2 regions of the Halobacillus sp. 12SKB genome follow, and region 1 is predicted to be linked to the other one. Evidence: predicted binding sites of a transcription regulator. Region 1 holds the regulator's gene; the other holds the start of a gene.
What was found. The regulator Rex, encoded in region 1, represses fermentation and respiration genes when NADH is low (regulators of the CRP and FNR family bind a similar motif). The targets are predictions, from matches to a motif close to TTGTGAAATATTTCACAA.
Positions count from the first base shown of each region.

Region 2: a site for Rex is predicted at 4,587-4,604, ahead of ACQ4XT_RS08670 (L-lactate dehydrogenase). Genes of this name have one in related genera too.

Region 1 is NZ_JBRFWR010000001.1:646,339-652,073, reverse strand. Features, by position in the region: gene abc-f (ribosomal protection-like ABC-F family protein) at 1-885, opposite strand, end outside; gene moaC (cyclic pyranopterin monophosphate synthase MoaC) at 1,046-1,528, shown strand; gene ACQ4XT_RS03150 (redox-sensing transcriptional repressor Rex) at 1,544-2,203, shown strand; gene ACQ4XT_RS03145 (GNAT family N-acetyltransferase) at 2,264-2,818, shown strand; gene ACQ4XT_RS03140 (SDR family oxidoreductase) at 2,853-3,674, opposite strand; gene ACQ4XT_RS03135 (MDR family MFS transporter) at 3,850-5,262, shown strand; gene ACQ4XT_RS03130 (YdiK family protein) at 5,303-5,503, opposite strand; gene ACQ4XT_RS03125 (CPBP family intramembrane glutamic endopeptidase) at 5,505-5,735, opposite strand, start outside.
Region 2 is NZ_JBRFWR010000001.1:1,796,899-1,802,633, forward strand. Features, by position in the region: gene ACQ4XT_RS08655 (YrhK family protein) at 102-392, shown strand; gene ACQ4XT_RS08660 (5'-methylthioadenosine/S-adenosylhomocysteine nucleosidase) at 525-1,388, opposite strand; purine riboswitch at 1,542-1,645, opposite strand; gene ACQ4XT_RS08665 (L-lactate permease) at 1,941-3,566, opposite strand; gene ACQ4XT_RS08670 (L-lactate dehydrogenase) at 3,591-4,556, opposite strand; gene ACQ4XT_RS08675 (GRAM domain-containing protein) at 4,961-5,260, shown strand; gene ACQ4XT_RS08680 (PilZ domain-containing protein) at 5,311-5,685, opposite strand.

The DNA.
Region 1 (5,735 bases):
GCTTTGCGCCCGTTTACTGGTCGTCGCCCGGACGATGTTTTTCTGAATGAAATCTTCCATGCGCTTGATTTCTTCCTGCTGTTTCTCAAAGCGTTTGAGTTCCTGCTCGTAGTCCGCTTCTTTCTTTTTTAAATAATCGCTGTAATTGCCGTGGTATCGCTTGGATGATTGAAACGCGACTTCGTATACGGTGTTGACGATCTTGTCGAGGAAGTAGCGGTCGTGCGATACGATGACGACGGCTCCTTGATAGCTCTGCAGGTAACCTTCAAGCCAGCTTAACGTATCAATGTCCAAATGGTTCGTCGGCTCATCGAGAATCAGGACATCCGGACTTGTCAGCAAAAGCTTCCCCAGTGCCAAGCGTGTTTTCTGCCCGCCACTTAAGGAGTTGATCGGTGTGTCCCAGTTGAAGTTTTTGAAGTTCAACCCGTTCAATACGCCGCGGATATCCGCTTCATATTGGTAACCGCCTGCAGTCTTAAAGTATTCCTGCTTGCGGTCATAATCCGCTAACAGCTGCTGGTAGCGTTTTTGATCGTCGAGCAAGTCCGGATCCGCCATTTGCACTTCCATGGAGCGGAGCTCTTTTTCCAAGTCCTTCAGGTGGGTGAACACCTTCTCCATCTCGTTCCAAATGGTCTCCTCAGACTGCAGCCCTGTATTTTGGGCCAGGTAGCCCATCGTGGTTTCTTTCGGTTTGAAAATATTGCCCTCATCGTGACTCATTTCACCTGCCATCATTTTAAGCAGGGTCGATTTTCCTGCTCCGTTTCGACCGACGATGGCGATCCGGTCGTTCATCTGCACTTCCAATTTGATATTCGATAAAATCAACTCGGCGCCGAAACGCTTCGTCAATTGGTTCAATTGCATGAGAATCATGTCGTTTCACCTCAATAAAATCAGTGTATCTCATAGGCGCGTCCCCTAGCAACACAATGCTCCTGAAGTATGTGAAATCTTTAACGACTTCCGTTTGATTTTTTGGTAGAATAAGAGTAGTGTTTCAATCAGTACTGTTAACAAAAAGGGGTAGAAGAAAATGGCGGAGTTCAGTCATTTCAATGATCAGGGCCGCGCCCGTATGGTGGATATTTCAGACAAAAAAGATTCCGTACGGACGGCTGTGGCAGCAACGAGTGTACAAGTGAACGAAGAGATTTATCATAAAATCACCAACCATGAGATTGGAAAAGGGGACGTGCTTTCCGTGGCTCAGGTCGCAGGGATCATGGCAGCGAAAAATACGTCTGACTGGATTCCGATGTGTCATCCGTTGTCATTAAAAGGTATCGATGTGTCCTTCGCTTGGGAAACAGAAGACCAGCCGACATTAAACATTGAGGTTTCTGTTAAGACAAAGGGAAGCACAGGGGTGGAAATGGAAGCGCTAACGGCCGCCTCCGCCACAGCCCTCACGGTTTACGATATGTGCAAAGCGTTAGATAAAGGAATGGTCATCGGCCCGACCTACTTGAAAGAGAAGACAGGCGGGAAGAACGGCGACTATACGAGAAACAGATAAAGGAGTCCGGTGCTAATGGATATCGAACAAACGAAGATTCCACAGGCGACAGCGAAGCGGCTTCCGCTCTACTATCGCTTTTTGAACAACCTTCATACCCAGGGCAAACTGCGTGTGTCTTCGAAAGAACTGAGCGATGCGGTCAAAGTCGATTCAGCGACGATCCGCCGCGATTTTTCCTATTTCGGAGCACTCGGGAAAAAAGGGTACGGCTACAACGTCGAGTATTTGCTCTCCTTTTTCAGAAAGACGCTCGACCAGGATGAAACGACACGTGTCGCATTGATCGGTGTCGGAAATCTGGGTACGGCTTTCTTGAACTATAACTTCACGAAAAACAACAATACGAAAATCGAAATCGCCTTCGATGCGAACGAGGAGCGGATCGGTTCTGAGGTCGGTGGTGTCGGTGTCGAGCACATAGACGATTTAGAGGAAAAGCTCGGCGACATTTCCGTTGCCATCCTCACGGTCCCATCATCGGCCGCTCAAGGAATTGCGGACCGGCTTGTGAAAGCGGGGATCTCAGGCATCCTCAACTTTACACCAGCGAGGATCAGCGTGCCTTCGAATGTAAGGGTCCATCATATCGATCTTGCCATCGAGCTGCAGGCGCTCGTTTATTTCCTGAAGCACTATCCACTGAACGAAGGGGAAGTGGAACAAGACCAATAAGAAAGAAAAACGAGTGTGAAATCATCTGGTTTCTCACTCGTTTTTTTAGGGGGAAAGAATTTGGAAACGTTCACGGTAGGATCAGAAACTGAAAGATTGGTTATCAAACCACTTGAAAAAAGTGATTATGAAAGCTGGCTGCATGGATTCGAGAGCCGTCTTCCGTCCAAGCACCGGCATGATGAAGGACAGATCGATATGAGTGAATGTACGAAAGAATGGTTTGGTGAACTGGTGGAGAAACACCAGCAGCTGGCTGTAGGGGATACAGCTTACGTCTTCGGCATTTTTCTAAAGGAAGACCATACACACGTAGGGATGATTGATTTCTCTACCTTAGTAAGATATGACTTTCAGTGGGGAAGAATCGGGTATGCTTTACATAACCAACATTGGCAAAAGGGCTTCGGAAAAGAAGCCGTGGCAGAAGCATTACAGCTCGCTTTTCATCAATTGAATTACCACCGGGTCGAGGCTCATATCAACTTGGATAACTCTCCCTCCATCAAATTGGTGGAAAGTATTGGGTTGCAGTATGAGTGTACTAGAAAAGGGTTCATTCATGAGTTTGGGGAATGGACGGACAACTTGATCTACTATAAGAACGCGGAATAAAAAAAGCTCAGCCTAACGCTGAGCTTCTTTTATATTATTCTGTGTTCTCTTTCCAGCTTTTGTCCATGAGCATCTTGCCAGGCCATGTGTAAGCCATGATGCCACCATCCGCAGTAATGTCTTCTCCTGTCACATATGAACTTTCATCCGAGGCAAGGAAAAGGGCGACATTCGCCATTTCTTCCGGACGTCCGAGCCTTCCCATCGGTGTAACCCATTTATTCGCTTCACGGAACTCCCGGCCTTCTTCTTCCTGTTTCGTTCCGGCAAGCTCCTGAACGAGTGGCGTTTCGATGGTGCCTGGGGAAATTGAATTGACACGGATGCCTTCACGCGCATAGTCGATCGCCATCGCTCTCGTGAAGTTCGTGATCCCGCCTTTCGCTGCGTTGTATCCGGAGCGGTCGAGATCCGCGGCCTGGCCGGACATGGATGATGTATTGATGACTGATCCTCCATTTTCAAGCATAAGCGGGAGGATGTATTTGCTCGTCAAAAAAGTTCCTCTCAAGTCTACAGCGATGATTTGATCAAACAGCTCGACCGGATATTCGTGGACCTTTCCGCCTTCTTGATCGACACCTGCATTGTTGAACAGGATGTCGACCTTCCCGTAATGCTCTTTGATGTAATTGGCAAACTTCTGGACACTGTCCACATCGGAAACATCAAGCTCTACGGCTTCTGCTTTTCCACCTTTGCTCTTTACTTCATCCACGGTTTTCTGTACTTCTTCTACATTAATATCGCCGCAGACCACCTTCGCTCCTTCACTGGCGAATCGTTTTACGGTCGCCGCACCGATCCCGGTTGCAGAGCCTGTGACGACGGCGATTTTATTTTCTAAACGTCCCATATTAAACAACCTCCTTTTGTCGTTGGTATGACTTTTTCCCCCATATTGAAATGTCGTAAACCTTTGGCAGCGCAGAAGGCGCTTACAGTCGAAACATGCGGAATCATGGTTAACGAACAGCTGAGGTGGTATAGTAAAGAATAGTTCGCGTATCGAAAGAAAGCGGGTGAGACAATTGAGTAAACTGCCTAATAAATGGCTTGTGGTCGTGTCTGTGCTGTTCGGGACGTTCACAGTCATTTTGAACAATAGTATGTTGAACCCGATCCTGCCACGGTTCATCGAGATTTTCGAATCGGATGCCGTCGCGGTCGGGTGGATATTGACGATCTTCATGGTATCAATGGGGATGACGATGCCGCTCACCGGCTATTTCGGTGACCGGTTCGGGAAAAAGAAAGTGTACCTCGTCGGACTCTGTATTTTCCTTGCGGGCTCCACGCTCGGATTCTTTTCATCGACGCTAGATATGGTCATCTTATCCCGGGCGATCCAGGGAATGGCGGGTGGATTGATGATGCCGATCGCCATGGCGCTCATCTTCAACTCTTTCCCACGCTACGAGCGGGGACTTGCCGTCGGCGTGTACGGTGTTGCCGCCATGGTCGCACCAGCCATCGGACCGACCATCGGTGGATTTCTCATCCAGTATCTCGACTGGCCGTGGTTATTCGCCTTCAACATTCCGTTCGGACTGACGGGACTTATTTTATCTTCAAAATTTCTTGAACGTACCGAAACGGACCCGACGAAGCGGTTTGATTTGGTTGGTTTCCTGATTATTGCGGCAGGCATTGGATCAGTGCTGTTTGCCTTAGGAAGGGGGAGGACGCTTGAGACGTTGTTCGATCCCTTGAACATTGCATTGATTGTGGGTGGACTGATCGCCATCGTCCTTTTCGTTTTTTACGAAAACCGACAGGAGGATCCACTGCTGAACTTGTCCGTCTTTAAAGTGCCGACGTACTCCGTTTCGATCGTCGTCACTTCAGCCGCATCGATCGGCTTGTTCTCAGGAATCTTCCTGCTGCCGTTACTGATCCAAAATGTGTACGGCCTGAACGAAGTCATGACTGGACTGTTGTTCCTGCCCGCCGCTGCCGCTAGTGGGGTGTTCATGTCCATCGGAGGACGTATTCTCGATAAAAAAGGACCGAAATACGTCGTGCCACCGGGTCTTACGATTATGGCGCTCGCGACCCTTGGGTTGAGCTTTTTACAGTTGTCCACCCCTTACTGGCTGATCCTTTTGTTAAATACGGTGAGAGGTCTCGGGATGGGGATGGGAAATATGCCGGCGACCACATCCGGTATGAACAGCATTCCGGAACACCTTGTTGCTCAGGGTTCTGCCATGAACAACATCATCCGGCAGATTTCTTCTTCGCTTGGGATCGTGTTTTTCTCCATTTATTATGAAGTAAGACGGGCGCAAGTATCTGCGAATCCAGATATCGATATGCAGGCCGCGACCCTGCAGACGTTAAATGAAGCGTTTCTCGTATCTGCGATTGTGCTGATTATCGCGATTCCGTTTTCTTTCATATTAAAAGGTGTGCAGGATGACGAAAAGGAGCAGGAAGCATAGAAAAAAGCAGGTCCACGCGTGGACCTGCTTTTTTGCGACATTATTTCTTTTTTGCATTTTTAATCTTGTTGTGAAGATTAAAAAGCCGAATCGCTACGGCAATGTTGAATGTCGCGACAATGGCCAGGATGATGGTCATCGCATTCCACACCGTCTCTTCTGCCGACTGTGCGGCGATGTAGGTGAATGCGACACCCATCATCATGTAAAGAAAAGCCATGAATAAGGGTGATGTTCTCATATTATAAAAAGCCTCCAATAAAGATGGTCTCCAGCTGTTCCTGCATGCGGCGGATATCCTCTTCAGTGAGGAAGTACTGCGAAACGACAACAAACGAGTTCATCGCCATATGAGCCACGATTGGTGTAATAATTCGTTTTGTTTTGACATAAAGGAAGGCGAAAACGACTCCCATGGAGAAGTAGACTAACATGTGGCTGAAATCGAAATGAAACGCTCCGAAGACGAGAGC
Region 2 (5,735 bases), 1.2 Mb from region 1:
GCGAAAATCCTGGCCGATTCGTTCTCTTTCAATCAAATGAACGAATTTTTCGTTATAAAAAAAGTGAGGAGAGGGCATGAATTTTAAGAGGAGGTGAAAGGATGTCGAACCAAAGGTCAGATAAGCAGAAATACATCGATCTTCATGTAGGGAAACATGATGTCTTTTTTAAAAAAACGTACGACATTCTTTATACCGTCAATGACGTCCTGCTGGGTATTTGGTTTTTGATCGGTAGTATCTTTTTTTATTTCGATATGAAAACCTGGGGCGTGACGCTGTTTGTCCTCGGAAGTACGCAAATGCTCATACGGCCGACGATCCGGCTTGTTCATTACTTTCATATGAGGAAGGAATATGGAAAGCAATATGATAAGACAAGTGGTTCATGATCATACTCATCTTAATTATCTAAACCGGGAACGTGAAAAAGCGAAGCATCCAATGAAATCGTGGATGCTTCGCTTTTTTCAAACGGCAAGAAGTTTACTCCATACGCCATGGTCATGCATAAACTCATATTTCTATTTGGAAATGTACTTTTTCACAACTTCATAAACATAATCCTGGTTTGCTTCAGCCGTATCTGGATTATATTCTCCGCCATTCGTTTTGTTATTGGATAGTGTGCGAATGCCGAGGTAAGGTACATCATAGGCTTTGGCGATTTGCGCACCGGCCGCTCCTTCCATTTCCTCAACGGAAGTCCCGAAGTTTTCATGGAACCACTGGATGCGGTCGACTTCATTGTTCCAGACGTCTGCAGAGCCGATTGTACCCTCGACGACTTTTCCTTCTTCATGAGTGTCTTTGACCGCTTTAGCAGCTTTCAGCAGTTCTTTGTCTCCTTCAAAATAACGGATGTTTTCAGCATCAGGGTCTTCTCCGGCACTTCCTTCTGAAGCCATAAGATCCATAGGAATCCATTCTTTCGGAGCGATGCCTTCTCCATCTTCCAGATGTCCTGTTTTCATGGAACCGATGTTGACCGTTCTTTCTCCTAGGACGATATCAAACACATGCAAGTCAGGATCGTGACCGCCGGATGTTCCTTGGTTGATGATGGCAGCCGGGTCGAATTTTTCGATAGCGATTGCCGTAGCGGCGGCTGTATTTTCCATACCTTTTCCTGTTTTCATGACAATCACAGGATAGTCATCGACTTTCCCTTTATAAAAAACGAAGTTCCCTGAGGTTTCTTCTTCTACATCCTCAAGCTTTGCTGCGAAATTTTCTGCTTCGATAGGCATAGGTCCCTGGATCAGGATCGGCTGCTGTTCGTTTTCTTCAGCGGATGCTTCCCCTTCTGTGGAACTCTGACATCCTGCCACGAAAGATAAGATGAGAGTGATGAATAGTAAGATTGCGAGGTTGCGAATGTTTTTCATGAGTAGCTCTCCCTTGATGTAGTACTCAATCACATTGCTGTACATCGTTAATCGCAAATAAAAAAGCCTAAAAAGGAAATGATCTACCTTTCAGACTACAAAAAGTTAAAGCAAGGGCAAGAGGCATCGCTGAAAATTCTGATTCTTAGGTGCCACTTGATTGCTCCAACTCGTAGTCTGGTTCTTTCATTGGGAACCAGGTAGAGACGCTCAGACCTTATTACTGAGAATATACGAGTACGGTATGTAATTGGTTGTGGTGTAACTATAACAAAGACGTTATAAACAAACAAGAAAAAAGGCGAACATTTATATAATTTTATAATTTAATGTTCGTTTTAAGTGATTTTTTGGTGATTTTTTATATACTTTACAATGATTTACATGATAAATGCGTACATGAGGAGATTGTGGAAAGTGGGGTGGGAGAAAGTGTGCTAAGAGTGGTGGACCAAACAGGTGAGGTTGCTCCACTAGCATTTTTGACCTGACCCCCCCATAACGAAAGGAGGTCAGGTCCATTGACTGAGGTAAACACGTCACAGCCGTATTCTATATTCCAAACAAAGATAATACGAATGTAGCTAGGCAAACGAAGACCAATAACCACAGGCTATATTTCAACGTCATCTTAAATAGGGCGGACTCTTGTCCGGTTTGTTTAACAGCCGCCGTCGCGATGGCGATGGACTGTGGAGAAATGAGTTTGGCCATGACCCCGCCAGCGGTGTTCGCGGCAAGCAAGAGTGCCGGGTTTGCCATGATCTGGTTCGCTGTGACCACTTGCAAATGTCCGAACAAAGCATTGTTACTGACGACGGATCCTGTAATGAACACGCCCAGCCAGCCGAGGACCGGACTGACAAGAGGGAACAAATCACCGGTCTTTGCTAATGCGAGTCCGATAGAAGAGCTCAAACCGGCAAAGTTGGATAGATTGGCAAATCCCATGACGAAGCAAATGGTCAGTATCGGAATCCATAGTTCCTGGATCGTCGTTTTTAGAGAGTCCATTCCTTCCGGCAGGGTGATTGCTGAACTGAACCACCCGGTAAGCAGAACAGCAACCAATATCGCTGTTCCTGTTGCAGATAGTAAGTTTAATTGGAAGATGGCATCTAAGGGAACGATTTCAGGTGAAATCGGCGGTGCTTTTTGAATCTCACCATGTAAAAAAGGAACAGGAATCATGAGTGTTGTTTTGGCCAGTAACCCGCCTTCACTGAATAAGGCTTTAAAGGCAGGGAGGCTCCAAACTGTAATGACAGCCGTTAAAATATAAAACGGAGACCAGGCTTTAATGATTTCTTTGATACTGTAAGTTTCCGTCTGCTGGACAGCTGGGGCATTCTCTTCTCTATGAATGTTTTTCGGCTGCCATTTCCGTAAGAACAAAGCAAGTCCAGCCATACTTGCAAGGGCTGCAAGGATATTGGCAAGTTCTGGGCCGAGGAACAGGATGGTAAAGAGCTGCACTCCTGTGTAAATTCCGCTCACCACGAAAAGGGCAGGTAAGGTTTCTTTGACCCCTTTTCTTCCATTAAGAAGGAACACGAGTAAAAAAGGGATGATGAAAGAAATCAAAGGTAATAGATAAGCAAGGGTGCGAGATAATTCCATCGTTTCGAGGTTTCCCATCTGTGCACCAACAATGACAGGAATACCGATGGCTCCAAATGCTCCTGATGCTGCATTTGCAATTAAGCATAAAGCGGCTGCTTTCAGAGGTCGAAAACCTAACTCGACAAGAAGAGCGGCACTGATGGCAATAGGGACACCAAACCCGGCTGCACCTTCCAGAAAGGCGTTAAAGCTGAATCCGATGAGCAAAAGCTGCAGGCGCTGGTCCTGAGAGATGTTGGCTATACTTGACCGGATGACCGTGAATTTTCCAGTGCGCACGGCGATTTTGTATAACCAAACAGCCATGATGACGATGTAACCGATCGGCCATAGTCCATTGGCGATTCCATGAAAAGAAGCAGCTATCGCGTTCCCAACCGGCATGTCAAAGAATAGTACGGAAGACAGGACGCTTAGGATAAGGGTGAGAAGGGCAGCGAGAATGCCCTTCATCCGGAAACGCGTCAATGCTAAAAAGAAGAAAATAATCGGCAGCGCAGCGACCAAAGCGCTCAGCCATACGTTTGAAAATGGATCATATTGTTGTAACCACATCCGTTATCACTCTTTCTGTACAGTCTAGTGGGTAGGTTTCACTTCGAAATGATCAGCCAGGATATTTTTCAGTACATCTGCGCTGTATTCCAGCTGCGTTTGTTCTTTTTCACTTAAGTTCAGCTCTACGATATTACGGATGCCCTGGCAATTGATAATGGCTGGTACACCGATATAAACGTCCTGCATGTTGTACTCACCATTCAAGTAAGCACTGACGGTCATTACACTGTTTTCATTACGAAGGATGGCTTTCGTAATCCGTGTCAGACCCATGGCTATGCCATAATAAGTGGCGCCCTTTTTCTCAATGATCTGATAGGCGGCATCGCGTACATTGGTGAAGATGTCCTCAAGGTCCACCATGGTGTAAGGTTCATGTCGGCGGACCAGTTCAAGTACCGGTACACCACCGATTGTCGCGTGACTCCATACAGGGAGTTCTGTGTCCCCATGTTCTCCTATGATATTGGCGTGGACGTTTGTCGGATTGACATCAAAATACTCCCCTAACAAATACCGGAACCGCCCGGAATCGAGAATCGTTCCGCTTCCAATCACACGTTCTTTCGGAAGTCCACTGAATTTCCATGTTGCATAAGTAAGAATATCCACAGGGTTCGTTGCGACAAGGAAAATGCCGTTGAATCCACTAGCCATCACTTGATCCACGATCGTTTTGAAAATAGATAAGTTCTTTTTCACAAGATCCAAACGAGTTTCCCCAGGCTTTTGGTTGGCTCCTGCACATATGCAAACAATATCTGCATCTTTACAGTCCTCATAATTTCCGTACCAGGTTTTAGTCGGATTCGGAGCGAATACTTTCCCGTGATTCAGGTCCATGGCATCTCCCATGGCTTTCTTTTCATCCAAATCGATAATGACGAATTCCTGCGTCACAGATTGGTTCAACATCGCAAAAGCATAGCTGCTTCCCACAGCTCCAGCCCCGATCAAGGCAACACGGTTTACATGGTTTGTAGTCATTTGAATTCCTCCCGAACCTTCGAATTATGTTTGTGAAGTATTTCACATATTTATTGTGCAATATATTTAGAGTGGATACAATAGTTTTTGTGTAAAATTTCACAAAGAAATCATTTACATACGAAGTAAGCGATTTCTTGTTCAAATGTTGTACACATTTTTGAATGGCTTAAGATCAAATGTCTTGGAGACCGCTTATTAAGGCGGTCTGGATAAGTGATTTCTGAGAAAGGTCTTGTAGGGGATGTGAACTATACAAATGATAGCTATCTATATAGGTGACTTTCACATAGAGGGATAGAGTTCATGTTACTTCTGGGGATTTATGTGAAAATAAAAGGGTATGCTCACCATATAAAGAGATGAGATACACATAGATTTAAACTAAAAAAAGGAGATGTGTTATGTCAGGAGAATATGAGTACGAGGGAGCTGCCGATCTTTTCAAAGGTGTAGAAGCTGTGGGTGGGAAATTATATTTAACCAGGAATGCATTAATTCATAGGCCTCATAAAGTCAATATACAAAGTGAAGAGACTATGATTGAACTCAAGGACATTGCAGAAGTCACAATTAGAAACACATGGCATATCATCCCCAATGGGATAATTGTTAAAACAACCGATAGCAAAAAGTATAGATTTGTGTTGTATAAACGGAAAATCTGGATGGAGAAAATTAACTCGTTAAGAAAACAAGATTAAGATGAAAGTCACCTGAGGAGAAACTATATACTCCCTCAGGTGTTGACCGTTTATTTGTCAATTCTATTATGGTTGTTGGCATATTTTTTGAGCTCTTCCACTAACCTTTTACTCTCCGATTCATCCAGGTCCATATAAATTCCATAATTGAACCCAGCGACTTTTTTCTTCCAAACAATGCTTCCGGGTAGGAGGAAAGGGTGGTCATTGAGGTTGAAGCTGATGGACAATTTGATCTCGTGCCCATCCTGGTGAGGGAGATCTAAGTTGGTATTTAACTTCATCCCTTGAGGACTGATGTTTATGATTCGGGCTTCCCCTTTGGAAGTATTGACTTCTTTTATGCCAACTCTATGAATACGGAAATAAGCTTGGAGTGGCTCTTTGAAATCATAACGGAAGTAATCTTTTCTTTTATATCTCATGCTCCAACCTCCCAGTCTGATCATTTTCATGTTTATATGTTCATCATACG